4 regions of the Chryseobacterium phocaeense genome follow, and region 4 is predicted to be linked to each of the others. Evidence: riboswitches for the same ligand, from Rfam matches in the RefSeq annotation. Region 4 holds a riboswitch; each other region holds the start of a gene.
What was found. A riboswitch is a leader RNA that binds a small molecule or an ion and turns the genes downstream of it on or off. The one in region 4 is predicted to bind S-adenosylmethionine.
Positions count from the first base shown of each region.

Region 1: it holds a riboswitch for S-adenosylmethionine, as region 4 does, so the genes downstream of both, B7E04_RS01990 (TonB-dependent receptor plug domain-containing protein) here and B7E04_RS05415 (SusC/RagA family TonB-linked outer membrane protein) in region 4, are expected to answer to the same signal.
Region 2: it holds a riboswitch for S-adenosylmethionine, as region 4 does, so the genes downstream of both, B7E04_RS02355 (TonB-dependent receptor plug domain-containing protein) here and B7E04_RS05415 (SusC/RagA family TonB-linked outer membrane protein) in region 4, are expected to answer to the same signal.
Region 3: it holds a riboswitch for S-adenosylmethionine, as region 4 does, so the genes downstream of both, B7E04_RS06160 (alpha/beta fold hydrolase) here and B7E04_RS05415 (SusC/RagA family TonB-linked outer membrane protein) in region 4, are expected to answer to the same signal.

Region 1 covers NZ_LT827014.1:111,168-116,011, forward strand. The annotation lists gene B7E04_RS01985 (outer membrane beta-barrel family protein) at 1-115, shown strand, start outside; gene B7E04_RS01990 (TonB-dependent receptor plug domain-containing protein) at 340-3,078, opposite strand; SAM-I-IV-variant riboswitch at 3,369-3,467, opposite strand; gene B7E04_RS01995 (outer membrane beta-barrel protein) at 3,943-4,844, shown strand, end outside.
Region 2 covers NZ_LT827014.1:193,563-198,406, reverse strand. The annotation lists gene B7E04_RS02360 (alpha-amylase family glycosyl hydrolase) at 1-1,187, shown strand, start outside; SAM riboswitch class I at 2,137-2,246, shown strand; gene B7E04_RS02355 (TonB-dependent receptor plug domain-containing protein) at 2,341-4,761, shown strand; gene B7E04_RS02350 (APC family permease) at 4,768-4,844, shown strand, end outside.
Region 3 covers NZ_LT827014.1:1,018,232-1,023,075, forward strand. The annotation lists gene B7E04_RS06155 (MGH1-like glycoside hydrolase domain-containing protein) at 1-2,598, opposite strand, end outside; SAM riboswitch class I at 2,786-2,892, shown strand; gene B7E04_RS06160 (alpha/beta fold hydrolase) at 2,951-3,889, shown strand; gene B7E04_RS06165 (ACT domain-containing protein) at 3,891-4,844, shown strand, end outside.
Region 4 covers NZ_LT827014.1:866,225-871,068, forward strand. The annotation lists gene B7E04_RS05405 (helix-turn-helix domain-containing protein) at 1-920, opposite strand, end outside; gene B7E04_RS05410 (hypothetical protein) at 1,318-2,562, shown strand; SAM riboswitch class I at 2,808-2,905, shown strand; gene B7E04_RS05415 (SusC/RagA family TonB-linked outer membrane protein) at 2,989-4,844, shown strand, end outside.

The DNA of each region.
Region 1 (4,844 bases), 760 kb from region 4:
CAATTACTGGGATGGCAGAAGCTTCCGCCTAAGCGTTAATTATACTTTCGGGAACAGTAAAAAGAAAATTAACAAAAAGAATATCAGGTTTGAAGAAAAAGAAAGAGCCGAATAATTACCCGATTTGACATTTCAGTTAGAACTTATTTAAAACTTTTAATTTTAAACCATTAAGATTTAATTTAAGATTTTAAGAATATTAAGCCTTCTTCCACAAAATAAAAACAGAGAACTGCTCTCTGTTTTTATGTATTCTGTAAACTGAATTTAAAGCTTTAAATGTTTGTTAAGAAGTGAATTTCTTAATCTCTTAATGTCTCAATTTCTTAATTCCTCAATTTAAAACTTAAACTCTACTCTCGCAAACACAAATCTCCCTCCAATACCATACTGCGAAACCTGTCTTGAATACACAAACTGGTTATCCGCCGTCAGAGAACTGATATTCGGGCTTCTGGAAGGAAGAACATTAAAGAGGTTGTTACTTCCGACCGTTGCGGAAATATTTTTATTGAAATCATAACCCACAGAAAGGTCTGTTACAAAACGTTCATTCAGAATATAGTGCTCCCTGCTGCCGACCACTCCGTCGAAATTTGCATCCAGCACATCCGCATCGGTGACTTTTCCAAAATAAGAATTTCTCAGGGAAACGGTAAGTGCTGATAGTTTAAGCGTATTGGAAAGCGTAGCTTTGATGCGGGGCACCGCTTCTTCAAAGTAGACCCTGTTCGGTTCAGAGAAATAATTATTGATCTGGCTTACCAATTTTGGAGATGCATGAATTTCACCGATTCTTCTGGTCTGATTGAGATTAAGGCCAAAGTTATTTTCCAAAGAAATCCCTTCAGAAATCCTTGAATTCTGAGAAACCGTGATATCTAATCCTTTTGTCTGCGAATCAACAGCATTGGCGAAGAAATTCGCGGCACTCGCCCTCGCAAGATCAAAGGCACTCTGCAGCACCTGATCATCCGGACTTTGAACGGTTTCCGGACGGTAAAATAAGTCAGTAAGCACCACTCTGTCCTTGATTTTTATATAATAGGCATCTGCTGTAAACACTAAACTTAAAGACGGGATCTTCCATGTAATTCCGGTACTGTACGATTGTGAGGTTTCCTGTTTCAGCTTTGGAATTCCCAAGGCCTGTGCCGCTTCAGAATTGTTCCTGAAAGTTCCTACCTGTGTGGTTTGTCCCTTTTGTATCAGCGTAGAGGTAGAACTGTAATAAATCTGCGCCAGGGAAGGAGCTCTGAATCCGGTAGAAACAGCTCCCCGCCAGTTAAAATTATCCGCCAGCTTCACATTGGTCGCCAGTTTATAATTAAAAGTGGAACCGAAATCCGAGTAATTTTCAAAACGTACAGCTCCTTCCAGCAGCCACCAGTCGGTAGGTTCAATTTCAACATCTGCATAGGCCGCAAAACTGTTTCTGCTTCCGGAAACCGCATTGTCAGGACTGAATCCCGGGAAAACCTGTGCACCGGCGGGTCTGTTTACGCCAAAAAAATCGGTTACTTTTTCATTCTCGGGCGTTGCAGCGGTTACTACACGGCCATTAATATCGTAGGATGCATATGAATTTTCATTTCCGGCATTAACCTTATAGTTTTCATAACGGTATTCTCCTCCGAAAGCGAGATTCAGACCATGAAGCACATCATATTTTTTAGAAAAATCAAGATTGAGGGTATTTTGCAGGAATTCTGAACCTCCGGCTTCAAATGTTCTTGGTGAAAGATCTCCCAGTGAAGCATTAAATGTATTCACCACACCGAAATTAAAGGCATTTTTCCCGAACGTATTACTTAAATCTACATTCCAGCCGTTCCATTTTCCTTTGATTCCTCCGGCAAGGGAATAATCGTTCACACTGGCTTCAATTTGGGGAAGGTATCCGTTTGGTGTCACAGCATTGATATTTCTTTCCGTATTCGGCAGGCGGAAGAAACCTCCCGCATTTCCCAGACGGTAGCTGTATCCTCCGAAAGAATATACTTTCCAGTCTTCATTCACCGGAATTTCAGAATTGAAAAAAAGCTGTGCAGACTGTAGTTTGGACTGTCCCGCTCTGAGACTGAAATCTTTTCTTTCCAGATTTCTGTACTTAAGCTCCTGATCCGTAAAATCAGCCCCCAATAACCCCTGCAGTTCCGAAATAGTGTTTGCGTTGGAGATCTGCGACTGAAAAGCAGGAGAAAAATAATAAACCTGTGAGGCATACTGCTTCACCGCATTGATGATTTGCTGCGTGTTGGAAGTATTAGTGATATTTTTATATAAGCCATCAATATTAACTCCACTTTGTAAAGCCCTGTAATTAATTGCATTATAAGCATTAAAAATATCTCCCTGACGAACTCCGGCTCTTGAATAAGGGTCTCTGTACTGGACAGAACCCGTGACATTGATGAATCCTTTTTCCCCAATTTTGGCTCCGTAGTTTAGGTCGGCTGAAATGGTCTGGCCGTCTATTCCTCCTGAAAAATTATTGGTCACAGGGGATGCATAGCCGCCAAGGAATACCTGTCCTGACAAACCTAATCTTTTCTTAAGTCCCAGATTGACCACCCCTGCAATGGCATCGGAACCATATTGTGCTGAAGCTCCATCCCGCAGGACTTCAATTTTTTCCAAGGCAAATGCCGGAATGGCATTAAGGTCTGTCCCTACCGAACCTCTCCCAGGCGTTAGGGTTACATTGATCAGGGAAGACTGGTATCTTCTTTTCCCGTTGAGCAATACCAGTACCTGATCCGGCCCAAGTCCTCTCAGAAGCGCCGGATCTACGAAATCGGTTCCGTCATTGACCGTGTGGGAAGTGGAAGAAAATGAAGGCACCACGTAATTAAGAGCCTGACTGATATTATTGACAGGACTCTGTCTCAAAATCTTTGAGATATTGATGATATCCACCGGAACCGGGGTCTCTGTAAGGGATCTCCCCGCTCCTCTTGATCCCAGAATGACTACGTCATCAATCTTTTTGGATGATGCAGAATCCGACTGTCCAAAGTAAAATGCGGAGATCAGGGTTGCTGATGTTATGATGATTTTTTTGTTGAAAGTGTACATGTGTTTTTCTATTTTTTTATTACTGATTGTTTGATATTTTTTGGCAATAACATTTCTGTAACCTTCTGTTTAAGGTTACTTTCAAATTCGAAAATGTTAAGATTATTTTTTAAAGAAGTCTAGAAACAACAACACATGCACATGTGGAAATGGCATGAAAACAGTTCAGAATAATGAAGTGAGGCTTCATGATCTGAAAAACGGAAATTGAAATGGTTTTTGAGGTTTCCCTTGTCTTTAAACATTGATTTTATTTTTAAAACAAAAATTTCAAGATGGGAATAAAATAGAGAATAAACATTTTTTCCGGGCCGGCCGGCTTATCTATTTCAGCACCTTGCTTGTTTTTGCAGGTTGCTATCCCATCTATGAGATTCTTGATAATTACGGTGCAAAGATATTATAATTTCGGAATAAAAAAAATAATCGTAAGAATTTTTAGATTTTATTTAATTGAATAACAAATCATTTTGGTTGTTGGGACATCGTAAAGACGCAAATTATTATTTACAAAAAAACGTTTTGAGGCGCAAAGGTTTATCTCCGGATAAAACTAACAAACCAATTTTATTTTTGGATAAGGCCGCCTAAAATAACCTGCTACAACTACTCATCACTCCTGACGAAAATTTTTGATTTTCCCGCGCCTTACAGCAGAGTAACACTCAAACCTTGCGACTTTGCGATTTTCCAACAAAGCCGTTTAGACCTATTCTATTACAGTGATTAAGAAACACACAACTATCTATCTCATTTCCTTGCCATTGAAGACACCCAATTGAAGTAACCTAATATATTTCATGTTTTTTCCAGTAACAAATGAAACTTTTTTACGTCTAACTGAAAAGTAGTAAAAAAAACATTATGAGAAAAACTATATTGACGTTATCCCTGCTGGCATCATTTGTTGCCTATTCGCAGGAAAAGACCAGTAGCAACCCGGAGAAGGAAAAACAAATTGAAGGGGTTGTTATCACCAAAACTAAAAAAGCCGTTGAACAAAAAGCAGACCGTACCATCTTTGACTTCTCTGAGCAGCCACAGCTTAATAACGGCAACGTTCTTGAGGGGATTAAAAAGCTTCCTGGACTGGTCTCTACAGATATTGCCGGAATGATGTACCAGGGAAAAATGCTGGATGTTTATCTGAACGGAAGACCCTTGAACATTACCTCCAATGAATTGAATTCTTTCCTTGAAGGGATGCCGGCCAATTCGGTAGACAGAATAGAAGTGATCACGCAGCCCGGTGCAGAATTTCCCGCCACTTCCGGAGGGGCAATTATGAATATTATTACGAATAAAAATGCCAATAAATATTTAACGGCTACTTATTCCGGAAACTATTCTTTTACCAATTACGATAAATTCAGAAGCAGAACCACCCATTCCCTGAACCTGAATGCAAGAAACAAGCTTTTCGGATGGCAGCTTAATGTAGGCCAGAATTACCGTGAAAGCATGCTGAATGGTGATCAGGATGTACTTCTGCATAACAATACAGACAGAATAGGGCGTGGTTATTTTGCCAAATCAGGGATTACCTTTGATCTTGGACAGGACAGGTTGCTATTGAACTACGATATTTATCACAACAATAATGATAACTATACTTCGAGCAGAGGGCTTGCCGATATCCTTGTGAGCCGTAACCCTGATATTTTCAGAGAAGCAGATTACAGAGCATCTGATGTGGCCCATACCAATAACCTGAGACAGGAAGCAGTAGTTACCTATCAGAAGCGTTTCAGCGACAAATCTCAAAA
Region 2 (4,844 bases), 670 kb from region 4:
ATGATGAAAACTGTACCAACGCTTATCAGCAGGACAGGGTAGATATTCTGAAACATTATGCAGACAGGCAATGGGCGCTTGATCCTAATTCTTATATGATCTTTGAACATTTGGGAACGGATGCGGAAGAACAGCAGTGGGCCAACTATAGAATTGCAGAAGGAAAAGGAGTGATGCTTTGGAATAAACAGACCGAGCCCTACAATCAGAATACCATGGGCTATGTAGAAAACAGCAATTATGACAGGATGAATCACAGTCTCCATGGTTTTACCAATATGCACGCAGTGGGATATGGTGAAAGTCATGATGAAGAAAGACTTATGTTTAAAAACCTTGCGTATGGTGCGGTGAACGGAGGTTATGCCGTAACGAACCTTAATACGGCGCTTGAAAGAATGAAAGCTTTCGGGGCTACATTTTTCACAATCCCCGGCCCGAAAATGATCTGGCAGTTTGGGGAACTGGGCTACGAATTCAGCATCAACAGGTGCGCAGACGGTTCCATCAATAGTGCATGCCGTACCGATGAAAAACCGGTAGCTTTTAGTTTAGGATATGATACCAATGCCAACAGAAAAGCCATTTATGATACCTGGGCTAAAATAATCAACATCAGAAATGCCAATCTGGTATTCAAATCAAAAACATACAGCATTGAATCCAATAACCTTACGAATGATCCAAACGGATTAATTACCAGGATTTATGTGTATGATGCAGCAATCAACGGAATGAAAAATGTAGTAGTTTTGGCTAATTATACCACCGCAGCTCAGAATGTGGTACCCTATTTTCCTTATGCCGGGCAATGGCAGAACCTGATGGATAATTCCATTTCAAATATCGTATCCACAACAGCGCCAATTACCCTGCAGCCGGGAGAATTCAGGATTTTCGGAAATTATTCCGGAGCACTTTCAACGGTTGATGTAAATGCTGCACATAAACTGTCACTTCAGATTGCAGATAATCCTGTAAAGAACGGTTTAGCCAAATTAATCTATCACAAGGCTAAAAACGGGGAAATCACCATTTATGATATGAGCGGTAAAAAAATGGATTCGTTTAAACTCAATCAGGAAAGCGGAACCCATGAATTAAAAGCAGGTTACCCACCGGGAACCTACCTGGTTCATCTTCGTTCTGAGACGGGAGTTGCAATTCAGAAGATGATTATTAAATAATATAAAATCAAGGGGTAATGAAAATTATCCCTTGTTTATTTTTACCATAAAAGCCACAGATTGACATAAGATTTTGTCTGGGATAATTTTTACAATAGTGAGAAAATGACTTGGAAAATGGAGCGTTAAGAAAATTAATCCTGTGAACGTTAAGAAAATTCTACTGTTTGAGTGCGGCACGAATAATGTGTCGAAGCAGCAATGTGAAATCCGCACGAGTTTTAGAATTTTTAGAGAACAGGATTTATTTTTAGCGGAAGTTTCCAGTCTTGAATTTTTGATTCTTTGTTTTAAGACAAAAGAATAAGCCTGTTTTTATTAAGATATCTCACGCGGATTTTGCTGATAATGCAGATTTTTTTTAACTACAGATTTTCGAGATGCTTATGTTGTAAGCAGGCTGCTGGTTTGCAAACCAATTAATTTTATAATATTAAATTCAACGCAATTATCTGTTAAACTCTATGCCATCTGTAGTTAAAAAGCTTAACCGTAAAAGTGACAAGAGCTTTAAAAACCTAATGTTAAAAAATATACGCAAACATCCCGATACATCTGCTATATTTATGTAAATCGAAAAGCCATCTGTGAGTAATTTATGGTAGTGAGAAACCGACTTAGGAAAATGGAGCGTTAAGAAAATTAATCCTGTGAACGTTAAGAAAATTCTACTGTTTGAGTGCGGCACAAATACTGTACCGAAGCAGTACTGTTAAATCCGCACGAGTTTTAGAATTTTTAGAGAACAGGATTTATTTTTAGCGGAAGTTTCCAGTCTTGAATTTTTGATTCTTTTGTTTTAAGACAAAAGAATAAGCCTGTTTTTATTAAGATATCTCACGCGGACTTTGCAGATAACGCAGATTTTTTTTAACTACAGATTTCCGAGATGCCTTATGTTGTAAGCAGGCTTTTGGTTAATTCAAAATATTAGTCTACTTTTGCAGTAGATTTATCAAGAAAGGTGGAGGGATTTGGCCCTATGAAACCTTAGCAACCTGCACGTCTCTAAAAAGTGTAAAGGTGCTAATTCCAACCCGCTGACGGGGAAGATGAGAAAGTCAATATTCTGACAACAATTCCATTTCTTGAAGTCTTTTTTAGCTGCGGATGAGGTCCGCGGGGGATATTATTATTAATTTATAAGACAAAGATGAAAAAATTAAGCCTGTCTGTGATACTTCTGGGAGCGGTTTTGGTGAACGCACAGGAGCAGGAAAAAGGAACTCAGATTGAAGATGTAGTGATCGTAGGAAACCGGAATGCAAAGAGAACAAAGCTGGAAACACCGGTTCCGGTAGATATTATCAACATAGAAAAATTGCAGAAATCTGCGCCGCAGACTACAGTTCAGGATCTTCTGAATTATGTGATTCCGTCATTTAATTCGGTAAGACAGTCCGCTTCAGATGGTACGGAACATATTGATCCTGTCACGTTAAGAGGCATGGGGCCGGATCAGGTTCTGGTGCTGGTTAATGGAAAAAGAAGACATACCACTTCCCTGGTTAATTATCAGAACACCGTTGGAAACGGGTCTGTAGGAACGGATCTCAGTACAATTCCCGTTATTGCTATTGACCGGATTGAAGTATTGAGGGATGGCGCTGCAGCCCAGTACGGCTCTGATGCCATTGCGGGCGTGGTGAATATCATCCTGAAAAAAGATATTGGTGCATCAGCATCAGCTTCTTACGGAATCAGTGGAAGAAATGATGGCGAAACCTACCAGGCCGGCATCAATTACGGCTCTTCGCTGGGAAAAAAAGATTCTTACGTGAACCTTTCCTTACAGCTCAGCCACAGGGGAAAAACAACAAGAACCCAGAATCATGATCTGGATATTTTCGGGGATAATTTTGCCTATGAGTTTGCTGCTGATCCTTCTGCTGCAAGAGCTGCTGATGATCAGAAACTGGCTGAAAGAGGGCTGACCCGTGATGATTTTAATTTCCAGATCGGGGATGCGCAGATCAGACAGGCTCAGCTGTTTTTCAATTCGGAGTATCCTTTAAGTGAAAGCATCAAACTTTATTCTTTTGGGGGATTCAGCATTAAAGAAGGAAAAGGCTTTGGGTTCAGAAGGCTGCCGGGTGAAAAATCCAATGTTGTAGAATCCATTTATCCAAACGGGTTTCAGGCTTCATTGGGATCCCAGATCTACGATTTTTCCTATGCTGTGGGAGCCAAATATAATGTGAACAACTGGCTGGTAGATCTAAGCAATACATTCGGAAGCAATACCTTCAATTATAATGTAAACAATACCAATAATGCTTCATTAGGAGCAAAATCCCCTACAAATTTCTATGCAGGAGCGCACAGTTTTCTTCAGAATACGGTAAATCTTGATGTTTCTAAAAATCTGAATCAGTTTAATATTGCATTCGGTGGAGAATTCCGCTTTGAACAGTACCAGATCAAACCCGGAGATGAAGCCTCTTATACGAGGTACGATGTGAATGGAAATCCTGCCGGTCCGGGATCTGTAGTGGAAGGAAATGGAGGATCACAGTCGTTTATCGGGTTCTCTCCTGATAATGCCCTGAAAAAATCCAGACACTCGACAGCCGTATATGCGGATATATCTTATGATTTGGCTAAAAAATTAAACATAGACCTTGCCGGAAGATTTGAAAATTATTCGGATTTTGGAAATACCCTGAATGGAAAACTGGCCGTAAGATATGAATTTGTAAAAAACTATGCGGTGAGAGCGGCTATAGGAACGGGTTTCAGAGCGCCATCACTCCAACAGCAGTATTTTAACAATTCCTACGCAGATATTGCAACTTCAGGCTCCGGAATTGTCACCAAAGGTATTTTCAGGAATGATAGTGATGCGGCCCGCGCACTTGGATTTGATAAGCTTAAGCAGGAAACTTCAGTGAACGCCAGTGCAGGATTCACGCTGAAGCCGGTGAACAGACTTTCTGTTACGGTGGACGGATACTGGATCAAAGTAAAAGACAGGATCGTGATCACCAGCAATATTACAGACCCCAGACTGGAGCCGTACAATGTAGAAAGCGGAAGGTTCTTTGCCAATGCGATAGATACGGAAACCAAAGGGATAGACCTGGTTATCGCTTACGACTGGAAATTAGGTGGAGGAAATTTAAATATCAATTTGGCCGGAAACTATACGGAAACTAAAATTACTGACTTCCACTTTCCTGAAAAGCTGGTGCCGGCGCAAAATGAATTCTTCGGGCCGGACCAGATCAACATCATAGAGACCCTGTCTCCCAAGACCAAAGCTTCACTGGGGTTGAATTATGCCATCGGAAAATTCAATTTCATGGTGAGAAATACGTATTTTGGCCAGGTCATCAGAGATGGCTATCCATTCGGAAAGGTTCAGAAATTTTCTCCTAAAGTAGTTACGGATGTAAGTATAGGTTATGACATTACGAAAAATATAAACCTGACTGTGGGAGCCAACAATGCTTTTGATGTGTTTCCGGACCGCCAGATTTATGAAAACTCATATTACGGAGTATTTAAATACGCACCGGTTCAGATGGGAACCCTTGGAAATTACTTCTTCGGAAGGCTTAACTTTAATTTTTAACAGTTAATGAGTACTCTTACCCATAAGATAGGCTGGAAAACCGCTGCAGCAATCGTAGTCTCGAATATGATCGGGACCGGGAT
Region 3 (4,844 bases), 150 kb from region 4:
CTTCATAAGCTTAGCCACTGTCGCGGTCCATCCTGTCTGATGGGAAGCTCCCACACCACGGCCATTGTCTCCATGGAAATATTCAAAGAAAGTAATATAATCCTTAAAATGTTCATCATAATTAAACTTGGGATTTCCACCGTTGAAGGGCCTTTGTCCATGTTCGTCCTTTAAAAATAAAGAGCAGAGTCTTCTGCTGATATTCTGGGCCACTTCATCCAGGTTTTTCTTTTCGCCGCTGCCTGTCGGGAATTCCACTTTCAGGCTGTTGCCATAATAAAAATGGAAACGCTGCAGGCTTTCAACAATCAGGAAATTGATCGGGAACCAGATCGGACCACGCCAGTTGCTGTTTCCTCCGAACATGCGGCTGTCACTCTCTGCAGGCGTATAATACACCACATTTTCCGTACCGTGAACGGAAAAAACAAACGGATTTTCCTCATAGATCTTGGACATGGCGCGGATACCGTAAGAACTTAAAAATTCATCCTCATCCAGCATTCTTTTCAGGACTTTAGTCAGTCTGTTTTTACGTAAAATGCTCATCAGGTGTTTTCTGCCTTGCCCTTCCTCATCCCAGTGGGAGACCAATTTGGTGAGCTCAGGTTTATTCTTTAATACCCATTCCATTCTTGCCTGGAAATTCGGCATTTTGTCTAATAATTTATGATCCACAATTTCTACCGCAAACATTGGGATCAGGCCGACAATGCTTCTTAGTTTTAAAGAAACGCTGTCACCGTTACCCAGCTGAAGTACATCATAGAAAAAGCCGTCCTCCTCATTCCACAGACCGTCTTTACCGTCTCCTAAGTTTTCCATGGCTTCCGCGATGTACAGATAGTGCTCAAAAAATTTGATCGCCATATCTTCGTACACCTGATAATACTGGGCAAGCTCCATTGCGATCCGCATCATATTAAGTGCATACATCGCCATCCAGCTTGTTCCGTCTGCCTGTTCAAGGTGTTGTCCGTCCTTCAGCTCCATATTACGGTCAAAAGCCCCGATATTATCGAGACCGAGGAAACCACCGCCAAAAATATTGTTTCCTCTTTTATCTTTCCGGTTAACCCACCATGTAAAATTCAGGAGAAGCTTCTGGAATACCTTTTCAAGGAATAAAAGATCGGGTTTGCCATTCTGTTTTTCGTCAATTTTAAAAACACGGAAGCAGGACCATGCGTGTACAGGAGGATTCACATCGCTCAGATTCCATTCATAGGCGGGAAGCTGGCCGTTCGGGTGCATATACCATTCCTTCGTGAGCAGGAGAAGCTGTCCCTTGGCAAATTCGCCGTCAATAATTGAAAACGGGACACAGTGAAATGCCAGATCCCATGTGGCATACCACGGATATTCCCATTTATCCGGCATGGAAATGATATCCTTATTGTGAAGGTGATTCCATTCCGTATTTCTTACATAATCATTGAAATTTCTGGGAGCTTCATGGTTTGGATCACCTTTCAGCCATTTTCCTACGTTATAATGATAGAACTGCTTATTCCATAAAAGTCCTGCAAAAGCCTGTCGCTGTACGTTTCTTTCATCTTCATTCGTGGTTTCACTCTGGATTTCGTGATAAAACTCGTCTGTTTCAGCAATACGCGTAGCAAAAATTTTATCAAAGCTTTCAAAAGGTTCATCAATTTCGTCAGGACACAGCCTGAAATCGAAGGTTTTGGACTGGCCGGCTCCGATGATTTCATCTATAATAAAAGAAGCTTTGGTTCCCCGCTTTTCCGGATTTACCGTATTGCTTCCGTATATAATATGATCATTAATACCATCTTTAAAGTACGTGTTTCCCGGATATGGAGCTCCGTATAATTTAGGCGTATTGGTTTCATTTTCGCAGAAGGCACTTTTAGCACCCAGATTTCTGGAATAGAATTTTTTGATTGAAATACTGTCGTGGTTAATGTCGATGCATCCGTCAAAAGAAGCATTCATCTGCGCTTTGTACGTGTTGTAGCCCCATTTCCAGTTATTCCTGAACCATGCCGTGGGAGCGATCACGATTGGCGCATCCTGTTGGCTCCTGTTGTGCACTGTTACTCTTGCAAGAATATCATTGTGATCAGCTTTACTGTATTCAATGAAAATATCAAAATACTCATCATTGTCAAAAATTCCCGTATCAAAAATCTCATATTCAGGTTCCTTTTTGCTGCGTCTTCCGTTTTCAGCAACAAGATCATCATAGGGAAAAGAGTTGATCGGGTACTTATACACCATCTTCATATAGCTGTGCGTAGGTGTATTGTCTAAATAATAAAAGATTTCCTTAATATCCTCTCCATGATTTCCCTGCGGATTGCTCAGCCCGAAAAAACGTTCTTTGATAATTTTGTCTTTCCGGTTCCAAAATGAAAAAGCGAAACAGAAGATCTGTTTCACATCTGAGATTCCTGCGATACCTTCTTCCCCCCAACGGTATGCGTAGCTTTCCGCATTATTGTGGTTGGCATAGTGCCAGGCATTCCCATTCGGGCTGTAGTCTTCACGTACATTTCCCCATTGACGGTTGCTGACGTATGGCCCCCAGTTTTTCCATTTAATATCTTGTAATCTTTCTTTTTCAGCAGTCATATCTCATCATTTTTTCAGTACGAAGGTAGTTTTTTTGAAAAATAATTCCAATTCCTTCCATCTGAATAATTCTTAACACTGCTCTGAAACACTTGTAATTACAGGCTTTTTGAATATTAAAAAATTTTTATTGCAAAATTTAAAAGAAAAAAACTATCTTTGCATCGCGTTCATTCAAATATTGAAAATGTTATCAAGAAAGGTTGAGGGATTAGACCCTGTGAAACCTTAGCAACCCTTTGTGCAAACAGAGAAGGTGCTACGTTCTACCAATTTATTTTGGACAGATAACTTACTGAAGTTCTTTTCAGCCATTTCCTGTGGCATTTTCAATTGTATTAAAATAATAGAATTGAAAACAGAACTAAACCATATTAATCTTTCGTATCAAACCCATTCCCAAAAGGAATACCATATCCCGTTGACTTATCAGATCTTCGGGAAAGACCTGTTTACGGCTCCTGTTGTACTCATCAATCATGCTTTGACCGGAAATTCAAATGTTTCCGGAGAAAAAGGCTGGTGGAAACAATTGATTGGAGAAAATCAGGTCATCGATACGAAGAAATATACCATTCTGTCTTTCAATATCCCCGGAAACGGATATGATCATTTTTTAATTGACGAATACGAAGACTTTACCCCTTCAGATATAGCAAAAATATTCCTGAAAGGTTTAGAAGCACTTCATATCAAAAATCTTTACGCCATTATCGGAGGCTCTCTCGGAGGAGGAATTGGCTGGGAAATGCTCGCTATACAACCACAGCTTTCGGAAATTTTTATTCCTATTGCATGTGATTTCAGAACACACGACTGGCTCCATGCCCAGTGCCTGGTTCAGAAATTCCTGTTGAATAGCAACGATAAACCCCTGCAGAAAGCAAGAATACATGCCATGCTGTGTTACAGAACCCCCCAATCTCTAAATGACAGATTTCAAAACAGATATCACCAAGGAAATCAGCGGCTGGAATCGGAAGACTGGCTGGTTTATCACGGAAATTCATTAAACGAAAGGTTTAGTTTGAAATCCTATAAGCTGATGAATCACCTGCTGATGAACATTAATACCAAAGAAGATCATCTGCAAAAGATCAGTGCACGAATGCACATGGTGGCTGTAGATACCGATCTTTTTTTTCCGGCTTCAGAAATCCGAATGTGCTTTGAGCAGCTGAAAGAAAAAGACAAAGAGGTTTTCTATCACGAAATACAGTCAATTCACGGGCACGATGCCTTCCTAATGGAATACGAACAATTAAATACTATCATAAAAAATATTTTGTAGAATGAAAAATGCTAACGAAATAAAGTTTTTAAAAAACAGATCAATTATCAAATTCGAAGGTGAAGATTTCTTAGGTGAAATCGGGATCGACGGAAGAATTTTTAAAGCCCTTACCTTAGCGAGAATCAGTGTAGGAGTGATCTCCCAGCAGGCCATTGAAAACGGGATCTCTATCCTGGTTAATGAAGCAGACGCAGAAAAAGCGGTAGCCTGTCTGATCGACGAGTTTGAAGCAGAAAGAAGATCCGGGAAAGTCTCGCAGATTTACAGCATCAATAATGTTTCCGTACTGGGATTTGTGGCGGAAGATTTTAATAAAGTGCTTGCTGAGCTGGCAAGGAATAATGTGTTTCCATTGCTTTTAAACCAGGTGTCAGGGGAAAACAGGGTGAATATAGTCGTGACTTCATCTCAGGATGAAAAAACGAAGAATGTCATCGAATCTGAGATCTTCAAAAAGCCTAAAACCGTTCACCTGGCCATCATTGGCCACGGAAATGTAGGAAAGACTTTGATAGAGCAGGTTTTACAGTCGTCGGAAGAAATTAAAAGACGTAAGAAAATAGATCTAAAAGTAGTGGCAGTAGCCAATTCAAGAAAAATTGCTTTCAATAAAAAAGGATTTAATGCAGACTGGAATGATGAGGTTTCAGTGGCAGAGCATCCGTCAAATGTTGAAGAGCTGATTAACTTTTCCAAAGAAAATCAGCTGGAAAACCTGATCGTAGTCGACAATACGGCAAGCAAAGATTTTGTGAAAAATTACCATGCTTTGGCTGAAAATGGTTTTGATCTGGTTTCATCCAATAAGATCTTCAATACCCTTCCCATCGAGGAATACCGTAAACTAAGATATACGTTGAGTAAAAACAACAGGCGATATCTATATGAAACCAACGTGGGCGCCGGGCTTCCGTTGATTGATACCATCAAATTATTACACCTTTCAGGAGAA
Region 4 (4,844 bases):
TTAAAAACCCTGTTGAAAGTAGATTGATTGGAAAATCCAGCCTCCGTATACACGTACATTAATGTGGTTTTCTGAAAATCGATTTCAGTGAATAGTTTCTTCACGTAGTTAATTCTGTAGGTGTTCAGGTAACTGTTGAAATTGGGATATCCCTTATATCGTATCGCTTTGGAGATGTAAGTGCTGTTGACATTCAGGGCAACGCTCAACGAAGAAAGATTGAACTTTACATCTTTAAACAGCATGTTTTCAGTCATAGAACCTTCAATTTTAGAAAAGAGTTTCTCCATATTTTCATTATCAGTATCCTGATCTTCAGGTGCTGCTTTTGGAGGTATTATCTTTTCTTTTTCTGCCTTCTGGTTTTGGGTGAACTGAGATATAATCTCAAGCTTTCTGATCTTGTCTTTGTAATAGATCAGCAAAGTAACCACCAGGATATTGGAAGTGATCAGAATGGTATCGGTGAAAAGAACCTCTTTCTGTGAGTGTTTTGGAAAAGTGAAGGTCAGGTTATTGGCTAAAATGTAACCCAGGACAATGATCAGAAGAACATAAACAGTATAGACTATGACTTCCTTTTTACTGAAAAAGATGTAAGCTCCCAGGGGGATGGGCAGCAACCAGCAAAAACTGGCCACAGAATTATCCCAAAAAGCAAGCATGACATAAAAATTATATAGCGGTGCTACAATTAAATACAGATGAACGAGCGCATAATTTGGAAATTTTTTTCGTACAAGCACATGGCTATAGCCTAAAAAGAATAATCCGCCAATCATATACCACGACATCACCTTGTCGTAAATATAGAATGTGAAAATGGCAGCATAAATTCCCAAGATCGTAACCATAAGGATGATATATCGATCAATCAGCTCTTGCTTTAATTTTTCTATTTGTTCATTTTTTGTGTTCATCAGTAAGTTAAGATCGGTTTATTTCAGTACAATACAATGAATTCCTGAAAATGATTTTGATAACTGTTTGTGTTTGAGTCTGATAATCCTGTTTAAGCCATATTCATGATTATCATTAATTAACCACTTTTTTGGAATCAGTGATAAAAATACTTTTGCAAAGTAGATTTATCTGTTGGGATCATTAACAATAACTCCAAAAATACCGGTTAAAAATGAAGAGGAAATGTCTTTCGCAAAATTAGAGAAAAAACATAAAAATATTCAGGATTTTATAGTAAAAGAATCCATACTCATCAAAACTAACATTCTAAAAACACAATATCTATAACTCACAAGTGAATTCAGAAGGAGATTGTATACATCTCTTTTCATTAACCCCTTTAAAAAATTACTTATGAAGAAAATTATTTTACTAATGACAGCTTTATCTTTTACTGCAGTCTATTCACAGGTTGGTATTAATACTGCGAATCCCCAGGGGATTTTTCATGTGGATGGCGCGAAAGATAACCCAACAACAGGAATTCCAATACCATTGCAGCAGGCCAATGATCTTGTGGTAACAGCAACGGGAAGTGTAGGCATAGGGACCAATCAGCCCGATGCCTCTGCCATTTTGGATGTAAATGTAGATGGGCTGCCTTCAGGAACCAAGAAAGGTTTTCTTGGGCCAAAAGCAGCACTTTCTTCCCAGACGGATCAGGTGACCATACCTTCTCCGGCTACCGGACTTCTGGTATATAATCTTGGGACTGGCGGACTCACCTATAACGGGTATGTTTTCTGGAACGGAACGGAATGGAGAACCTTTAATAACGGATCTCTTGCACCCGGCACACTGGGAAGTATTACCTGCAACGGGATTACACTTTCCCCAAGTACTTATACCGCCGGGGTTCCTTATACAGGGACCATGAATGTACCTTACATCGGTGGAAACGGAGGAGTATATACCTCTCAGGTCATCGGTCCTGTAAACGGACTTACGGCAACATTATCTGCAGGGAATTTTAATTCCGGATCCGGAGTACTAAGCTATACGGTGTCAGGAACACCTACAGTGACGAGTCCTACACCAACGACTTTTCCCCTAACAATCGGAGGAAAAAGCTGCAGTGCTATCGTAGGTGCCGGAGATGGGATTTCTCCTGGGGATCTGGTATTTTATCATTCTTCCATTCCCCGTAAGTCGGCCTCTTTCCTGTTGAGCCAGTATCTTACGGACCTTCCGGTACTGAATAACACCTTCAGGATTGATGCATTTATCACATCGCCCGGTGCTTTCGACGGAACAGGAGCGAGTACCAATATGGATCCGCGACTCTATAATATCACTTCTTCCAATGCGAAAGTCTGGGTTTCTGAAGTGTCTACCCATACGGGGGATTCCCATGGAGCCAACCTGGTGATTTTCCCTAACAATTATGCGCAATTTGATGACGGGGTTTATCTTACGCAGGGAAGAAATGAAACGGTAACTTTTGATGTGACTACGGCTGATAATAAATGGTACCGCGTGTATTATGTGCTTCGTGTTGATAATAAATCTTTTACCGGAAGCAATGGTAATGTAACAACAGATTCAATTACTGCTGACAATACATTGGAGGTTTTTATTTCAATTCAGAGATTGTATTAATCTATTATAAAGTGAAATTTTGTCGAATGGCTGTCTGTAAAAGGCAGCCATTTTTCTGTTGTTAAAATTATATTATATTTAATGATATATCTCATATTTTAACATTTCTCATTTTATGTAAACCTCTATTTTTAGTGCATTTATGATAAAATTAACTTTAGTTTTTATAAAATTATCATTAAAAATATTAAAGTCTACTTGTTTTGTGGACTAATTGTTTTTAGATTTGCAAACATATTTCGATCGGCTTATAAAGAAAGATGGAGGGAACTGACCCTGTGAAATCTTAACAACCTGCCCCGGAGCAAGGTGTTACATTCAGCCTTTAAAGGAAAAATAAGCATTTGGTTTATCGTATCTGTCGATGCCCTTTGCTGTCTTTTCTGCAAAGGGTTAATTTTTAATATATGATAAATAAAATTGATTATGATTAGCAAAGGTTTAATTAATTCTAAAGCCTGGATTCCCCCGGTAGCTGTATTTTTTCTGGGAATATTCAGTGCCCATGCACAGGAAGTAAAGCCGAAAAAAGATACCATCAGAGAAAAAGAAATTGATGAAGTAGTCGTGATTGCTTATGGGAAAGCAAAAAGAACAAGCTATACGGGTTCAGTGGCTACCATTTCAAGTGATAAGATCAATAACAGGCCGGTTACCAATATTACCAAAGCCCTCGAAGGGCAGGTTCCGGGTGTTCAGGCAGTAAGTGCTTCCGGACAGCCTGGTGCCACAGCCTCTGTACGGATCAGGGGAGTGGGTTCTATCAGCGCTTCAAGTGATCCGTTGTATGTTGTGGATGGAATTCCTTTTGACGGAAATATCAATTCCATCAGCCCGAATGATATTGAGTCCATTAGCGTCCTGAAAGATGCTACGGCCAGTTCCCTTTATGGTTCCAGAGGAGCCAACGGTATCATCATTATCACCACGAAATCCGGTAAAAAAGGAGAATCGAGGATTAATTTTAATATCAGCCAGGGATTTTCAGACAGAGCGGTAAAAGATTACAAACAGGTAAGCACCGATGAATATTTCCAGTTGTATTGGGAAGCATTGAGAAACGGATACAAATCCGGACAGATCACTGCTCAGCAGGCAGGGCAGATGGCCAGTGACAATCTGGTGACTGCCCTGGGAATCAATCCTTACGGAACCGGTTTCCCCAATCCTGTCGGTACCGACGGAAAGCTCGTGCCGGGCGCAAAAGCACTGTGGAATGATGACTGGAGAGATATTCTTCAGCGCACAGCTTCCAGAAGCCAGGTGGATTTTGATATCAGCGGAGGCAGTGAGAAAAGTAATTATTTCTTTTCATTAGGGTATCTTGATGACAAAGGGATTGCGATTGAGTCCGGTTTCCAGAAATTTGCGACCAGATTAAAAATTAATTCAGAAGTTAAAAAATGGCTGAATGCAGGGGTGAACCTAAGCTATACGAACAGTATTCAGAATGCGCCGCCATCCTCGGATTCAAGAACCGACAATATTATTAATGCGGCCAGAGTGATTCCTTCCTTCTATCCCTATTATGAAAGAAATGCTGACGGGAGCTACCGATATGATGCAGACGGAAACAGGATTTATGATTTCGGAAAATACAGGCCGACAAGTGCATTGCAGAACCAGAATGCCGCGGCAACGCTTCCTCTTGATAAAAACGAAAATAAGGAGGATAACTTTTCAGGGAAAGGATTTTTAGATTTTACGTTTCTCCCGGAGCTGAAATTTAAAACCAGTTTTTCTGTTGATTTAGTGAATTACAATGGTCATTATTATTCCAACCCATTGATCGGGCAGGGAAGTGAAACCGGTGGTTCGGTAACGAAATCAAACAGCAGAACGCTTTCTTATACGACCAGTAATATCCTGACTTTTGACAAGAAACTGGGAAAACATCACCTGAATGTTCTGGCAGGCCAGGAATTTTATAAATATGATTATCAAACCTTATCCGGCTCCAGAAGCCAGTTTTCGCTGCCTTACTATTATGAGCCGGACGCAGCCGCTTTGTTGGGAAGCTTCAGCGGAAACAGCGACAAATTTTCCCTGTTGAGTTTCTTAGGTAGAGCAGAATATGACTTTAACAACAAGTATTTCTTTTCTGTATCAGGAAGGGCAGACGGTTCTTCCAGGTTCTTTGCCGATAACCGCTGGGGGAAATTCTGGTCAGTGGGAGGTTCATGGAAAGCTTCCAATGAAGATTTTATCAAAAATCTGAATGTTTTCAACCAATTGACACTGCGTGCAAGTTACGGAGGACAAGGGAACGATAAGCTCCGCAG